DNA from 2 places in the Acidovorax sp. KPB24-07 genome. Region 2 is predicted to be linked to the other one. Evidence: predicted binding sites of a transcription regulator. Region 2 holds the regulator's gene; the other holds the start of a gene.
What was found. Region 2 encodes FliA, which starts transcription of late flagellar genes. Its sites were predicted from a motif close to CTAAAGTTTNNNNNNNNNNNGCCGNTA; they were not measured.

Region 1: AC27IQ_RS07235 (flagellin) is a predicted target of FliA. The motif match lies at 1,916-1,942, and genes of this name have one in related genera.

What each region holds. Positions count from the first base shown of each region.
Region 1 covers NZ_BAAJYS010000038.1:2,205-5,603, forward strand. The annotation lists gene fliD (flagellar filament capping protein FliD) at 1-387, opposite strand, end outside; gene AC27IQ_RS07235 (flagellin) at 544-1,767, opposite strand; partial or broken gene AC27IQ_RS07240 (flagellin N-terminal helical domain-containing protein) at 2,153-2,890, shown strand; gene AC27IQ_RS07245 (flagellin) at 3,214-3,381, shown strand.
Region 2 covers NZ_BAAJYS010000333.1:126-3,524, reverse strand. The annotation lists partial or broken gene AC27IQ_RS20365 (flagellar biosynthesis protein FlhF) at 1-560, shown strand, start outside; gene AC27IQ_RS20360 (hypothetical protein) at 553-1,350, shown strand; gene AC27IQ_RS20355 (RNA polymerase sigma factor FliA) at 1,355-2,071, shown strand; gene AC27IQ_RS20350 (hypothetical protein) at 2,193-2,555, opposite strand; gene flgM (flagellar biosynthesis anti-sigma factor FlgM) at 2,598-2,933, opposite strand; partial or broken gene flgA (flagellar basal body P-ring formation chaperone FlgA) at 3,025-3,399, opposite strand, start outside.

The DNA of each region.
Region 1 (3,399 bases), on a different contig from region 2:
CCCCAGCTGGATGGTCATGGTGCCTGCGCCAATCACGGAGTCCTTGGCCACGGCGGTGGACGCATTCGATTGCGCGCGGGCCAGTTGCTGCACACTCACGCCGAACGACGATGCGCTGGCAATCCCCGACACGGTGGCCGTGACGGCCGCACTGTTGGAAGAACTGACCGCCATGCCGTTCCACGCGCTGTCCCGGGTCAGCTTGGCCGCGGCATCCGACAAGGTCGAGAGCAACGACTTCACCTGGGAGAACGTGGAAATCTTGGTCTGGATGGTGTCCGCTTTGGCCTGCAGCTGAACGAGGGGCTGCTTTTCCAGCGCCACCGTCTTGGTGACGATGGTTTCGACGTCGAGCCCGCTGCCAATGCCTATCGAGGTAATACCCATTTTGGTCTCCCAGGCAGCCGGGGCCGCCATCAACAATCAATACACGATTGTGGCGAGAATCGCTTCGATCTAAAAGCAGGAAAAGCGGCGACAGGAGTGGCCCTGTCGCCGCTTAAAAGGGTTCGGACCGTTCCGATCCCCTTTATAAGCCACCGATTAACGCAGCAGGGACAGCACGCCCTGGGGCAGCTGGTTGGCCTGGGCCACCATCGCAGTGCCCGCTTGTTGCAGGATCTGCGTGCGCGACAGGTTCGCCGTTTCCTTGGCGAAGTCGGCATCCACGATCCGGCCACGCGATGCCGACAGATTTTCGGCCTGGATGTCGATGTTGCCCACCGAGTTTTCGAAGCGGCTTTGCAGAGCGCCGAGGTCGGCACGTGCGGAGTTCACCTGGTCGATCGCGCTGTCGATCTTCTTCAGGGAAACCCATGCGTCCTTTTGCGTCGCGACGGTCACGGTGTCGATACCCTTCTTGTCGGTACCGGTGGCGGCCGCCAGCGTCGGGGCGGCGAAGCCCGTGTTCGCCACGGAGAAGCCGGTCGTGCCGCCGAAGGTGATGGTTTCCGGCACAGGAGGCGTTGCGCTGGTCAGCTTGGACGAAGCAAATTCCAGGTCGTACGTGCCGTCGTCCTTCTTGGTCAGGAAGGCGGTCACACCGGTGTCGGCGGACTTGTTGTTGATGGCGGACACCACTTGGCCCAGGCGTTCCACACCAGAGCCAGCGGCCTTGATTTCGCCCAGATCGATGGCGGATGCCGAGCCCACCTGGATGGTCAGGCCACCGGCGGCGATCTTGGTGCCGAAGCCCGTGACCGTCGTGTCGGAAGCATTCAGGGCGGTCACGCTGCCCGTGGAGTATTCGATGTTCGACAGGCCGGAAGCCGAGGAATTGGTCAGAGCGCCGACGGTGATGTTTTCACCGGAGTTGGCACCGACCTGGAACAGGGCGCCCGCAAAGCTGCCGTCCAGGATCTTCTGGCCGTTGAAGCTGGTTTGCTTGGCCACACGGTCGATTTCGTCGGTGAGCTGCTTGACTTCGGACTGCAGTGCAGCGCGGTCCTTGGTGCTGTTGGTGGCATTGCTGGCCTGCACCGACAGTTCACGCATCCGTTGCAGCATGTCGCCGACCTTGCCCAGGGCGCCTTCTGCCGTCTGGGCCAGCGAGATGCCGTCGTTGGCGTTGCGGGCTGCCACGGTCAGACCCTTGATCTGGGTGTTCATGCGCTCGGCGATCGACAGGCCGGCGGCATCGTCCTTGGCGCTGTTGACGCGCAGGCCGGAAGACAGGCGCTGCATCGAGGTGGTGAGAGAGTTCGCAGACATGCCCAGATTGCGCTGTGCGTTGAGCGAAGCAATATTGGTGTTGATGGTAGAGGCCATTGAAATGCTCCTTGGTAACTTAAATTCCGGCTAGACCGCCGATCACAACGCTGACCCCCATGGCCAGCTGCCAAGACCGGGGCGGCAGTCACGTGAACCCATCCATCGCTTGCCGGTCAACAAATTCGCTTGAACCTGTTGGTTAGGTTATCGGGCAGCCCCTGGAGAACTTGAGCGTCTCCATGCAAAAAAATCGGCTTTCCCCGGCACCGCCCGAGTCAGCCAGCTCCCACAAGGGTGGATATGGATGGTTTTCCGCCCTTTTTTCCCCACGCCAGGAAAACCCCACCTGAGGAGAATTCTCCCAACGCTAGGGTTGCCCGCTGATGGTGGTGTCCTTGGCCACGGCAGCTGTGCCTTGTCCCTTTTGCGAAGGAGTTCCGTAATGGCCTCGACGATCAACACCAACATCGCCTCACTCAACGCCCAGCGCAATCTGGGAATGTCGGCAGCTTCGCTGACGACCACCATGCAGAGGCTGTCTTCCGGCCTGCGCGTCAACAGTGCCAAGGACGATGCGGCCGGCCTGGCCATCGCCGAGCGCATGAACACCCAGGTCAAGGGCCTGGCCGTGGCCTCCCGCAACGCCAACGACGGCATCTCGCTGGCCCAGACGGCAGAAGGCGCCCTGGGCAAGGTCGGCGACATGCTGCAGCGGATGCGCGAGTTGGCCGTTCAGGCCAGCAACGCCACGAACAGCAAGGCCGACCGGGCCGCGCTGCAATCCGAAGTCAAGCAACTCACCGACGAAATCGACCGCGTTTCCAAGCAGACCAGCTTCAACGGCCAGAAGATCTTGGACGGCAGCTTCGCGGGCGCCCTGTTCCAGGTGGGCGCCAACTCCGGCGACAACGTCACGCTCGGCGCCCTGGCAGACACCCGCGCTTCGGGCCTGTCCAGCATCATGTACTCGAGCACGAGCACCGCGATCGCCGTGGATGCGTCGGACACGTCGATCTCCGCCTTCGGCAGCGCGATTCCTGCGGGCGGACTGACGATCCAGGTCGGTTCGGGTTCCGCCATCGACCTGGGAAGCATCAAGGCCGCTGGCTCCGGCGTGGAACGTCTCGGCCAGGTGATCTCGGCGATCAACAACAAGACGGCCGATACGGGCGTGACCGCCTTCCTGACCAAGAACGATGACGGCAGCTACGGACTCGAGTTCGCCTCTTCGAAGCTGACGAATGCCGTTCCCCCCGTGCCGGAGACCATCACGTTCGGCGGCACCACCGGGTTCACCGTGGCCAACACGGGCTTTACCCCGCCCACGCTGACGAATGCCACCGGCACCGGTCAGAAAGGCATCGACAGCGTCGATGTCGGAACGCAGAGCCAGGCCTGGGTGGCCCTCAAGAAGATCGACAGCGCGATCGATCAGGTCAATTCGGCGCGCGCGACCTCGGGGCCCTGCAAAGCCGCTTCGAAAACGCCATTGCCAATATCGACATCCAGGGCGAGAACATGGCGGCAGCCCGTGGCCGTATCGTGGATGCCGACTTTGCCAAGGAAACGGCGAACCTGTCGCGTACGCAGATCCTGCAGCAGGCAGGAACCGCGATGGTGGCCCAGGCGAACCAGTTGCCCCAGCAGGTGCTGAAACTCCTGCAGGGCTGAAGAAGAAGGCATCCGGGG
Region 2 (3,399 bases):
TGGACACGTACCGGGTCGGCGCCCACGAACAGCTGCGCACCTATGGCCGCATGCTGGGCGTCGTGGCCCACCTGGCGCACGACCGCGCCGCGCTGCAGGACCTGCTCGGCCTGCTGGGCGGCAAGAAGATGGTGCTCATCGACACCACCGGCGTCGCACCGCGCGACCCGCGCAAGCGCGACATGCTGGATGTGCTGGACCTGCCCAACGTCAACCGCCTGCTGGTGCTGAACGCCGGCTGCCACGGCGACACGCTGGACGACGTGCTCAGCGCCTTCAAGACCGCCGGCTCGCAGCAGGCCATCCTGTCCAAGGTGGACGAAGCCGTGAAGCTCGGCCCTTCGATCGACGCCCTGATCCGCCACCAGATGGTGCTGCGCGGCGTGACCAACGGCCAGCGCGTGCCCGAGGACTGGGAGGCCGCCGATGCGCACAAGCTCATCAGCACCTCGATGCGCTCGCCCGCCAAGTCGGCCTTCGACCCCAAGGCGTCGGACCTGAACTTCTTCTTCTCGCACTCGCCCGAGCTGGCCTCGGAAAGGGGACTGGTCGATGCTTGATACCGGATTCCACCAGGCCACGAGCCTGCACAGCATCACGCCGCAGTCGGACCTGCGGGTCGTGTCTGTCGTGGCGCAGCCCGACGCCGCCTACGGGTTGGAAACCCTGTGGCAGGTGTGTTCCAGCCTGCAGCGGCTGGGGTATCCCGTGGCCGTGCTGGACGGCACCGCCCGCGAAACCGACGACGCGCCGGGCCTGGCCCACCTGCTGGCCGAGCCCTCCTGGCAGAACGGCGCCCCGCTCGAAACCGGCCCGGCGGCCTCGTCGCTGGCGGTGATTCCGGCCGGCTACGGCATGCAGCGCCTCGCCCGCCAGACCGCCGACGGCCCGGCCGCGATGCAGGCGCTGCAACCCTTCTTTCGCACCTATGCGCTGCTGGTGCTCTACGCCAGCGCCGAGGTGCTGGCACCATTGGTGCGCGCGACCTCGGCCATCCCCCTGGTGATCGCCGAAGGCGGCCCCGACAGCGTGGTGCAAAGCTACCGGCAACTGAAACACATGGCGATGCACGCCGGCGTGCACTGCTCGGTGGCCTCCATCCTGCCGCCCGGCGGGCCGGCCCAGGCCGACCCGACGCATGCGGCGTTGAACACGCTGCAGCGCTGCGCCGAGCGGCACCTGGGCAGCGGCATCCTGACCAGCACGGTGCGCGCCAACCACGCCCAGGACGTGCAGCGCCTGGCCTTGCAACTGCTGGAAAACGCGTGCACCATTGGCGCCGCAACGCCGACCCCCACCCCGCCCTTCGGCATGACGGAGACGGCAGCGCATTTCGCCCGGAGACATTGACCCGATGTACACCGCCAAAGGACAGCTCGACCGCGATGCGCTGATCCGCCAGCACGTGCCGCTGGTTCGCCGGATTGCGCACCACATGATCGCCAAGCTCCCGCCCAACGTGGAGCTGGACGACCTCATCCAGGTGGGCATGATGGGCTTGAGCGAGGCCCTGTCGCGCTACGAGGTGGCGCAGGGCGTGCAGTTCGAGACCTTCGCCACCCAGCGCATCCGCGGCGCCATGCTCGACGAATTGCGCGAGGGCGACTGGATGTCCCGCAGTTCGCGCAAGAGCCAGAAGGAAATCGAACACGCCGTCCACCGGCTGGAGCAGAAACTCGGGCGCAGCCCGCTGGAATCCGAGATCGCCGCCGAGCTGGACCTGAGCCTGGGCGAATACCAGACGCTGCTGGGCAAGGTGCGCGGCACGCAGTTGGTCTACCTGGAAGACATGACGCGGGGCGACGACGGCGACGACGGGTTTCTCGACCGGCACGTGGCCGACGGCGAAGCCGACCCGATGGCCATGCTGCGCGACCAGCGGCTCAAGGCCTCGCTGGTGGCCGCCATCAAGAGCCTGCCGGAGCGCGAGCAGCACATCATGGGCATGTACTACGAGCACGACATGAACCTGAAGGAGATCGCGGCCGTGCTGGGCGTGACCGAATCACGCATCTGCCAGCTGCACAGCCAGTCCATCGCCCGGCTGCGGGCCAAGATGCGCAGCCACTAGCGGAGCGCCGCCGTCCCACCGGACGCGCCCCTGGCGCCAACGAAAAAGGCCGCATGCAGATGCGGCCTTTTTGCTTTGGGAGGCTGGCTTTTACCAGGAGCGAAGGGGAAGCCGGGCGGGATCAGCCCTGCGACCGGTAGATCCGAGCGGCGCCGCCCGAGCGTGCCGGAGCACCGTTTCCGTAGGTCGCAGCCTCCTGGGGCGGCAGCAGGGTCGCCACCTGGCGCTCGGTCAACGCGGACAGGCGCGCCAATTGTTCCCGCTGCTGGGACAACTGGCTGCGCAGGGCCTGGATGCGGCGCTGGATGTCGGCCGGCAATTCGGTGGGGCGGGGGATTTTCTGGAGCGCCTGGGACAGATCGAGAGCGGCCTGGCGCAACAGGGGGGCGGTGCGTTCTACCGCGAGCGCGTCGGTTTCCAGCAGGGCGGCACCGACGTCTTTCAACCGGGATTCGACTTCAGACAGCGTGGTTTCGAGTTGCATGGGTGGATCCTGTGCCGATCAACCCCTGCAGGAAACCCGGGGTCAGTGGCTGTTGCTGGTGTGGGAGATGATTTCCTGCGCATTGGACAGCAGCTTGTCCGCGATCGCATCGGCGTCCACCGAGAAAGTGCCCTTTTCGATGGCGGCGCGCACGGCCTTCACCTTGTTGGCATCGAAATCGGTGCCGGCGCGGCCGTTGGCTTCGAGTCCGCGGGCGGCGCTGGAAAACGTGACAGGCACGCCAGCGGCCGCAGCGGCAGCGAGCGCGGCGCTCTTGGCAGCCGTTTCGGCGGCAGCTGCAGGGGCCTTGGCCTGCTTGGCAGCAGTGGCGGCTTGCGACACTGCATTGGCTATTTCGGGGTTTTGACCTATCTTCATCGCTCTCTCCCACCCCGCTCGATGTGGGGCACAGTAGCAATGTTTTCGACCACTTCGACAGGGACTTTAGGCTTTTCTTGCGCCCCATCGCTTACAAAGTGATCTCTACTGTTCCATTTTCGGACACAACACCGGCGACGACACGGCCATTCTCCATACGGATGCGCACAGTCTCGCCAACGGCGCCTGCGGTGATCGCCTGGCCTGCGGATGTTACCGAATAACCCCGTCCCTGCGCCACCACCCGCACCGCCGCCCCCGCCTTGAACAGGGTCGGCGCCTTCACCATGTGCTGGCGCACGGCCTGGCCGGCCATGAGCTGGCGCGAGGCCACCATGCCGACCCAGCTGTCGGGATTGGCCACGATCGCGGTGGTTTCCGCCGCCCAGTCCACTTCGGCCTCGGTCGCATCGGCGGCCGTGAGCACGGCCCCGGACGCGACATTGCCCGTGAGCACCCACGCCGG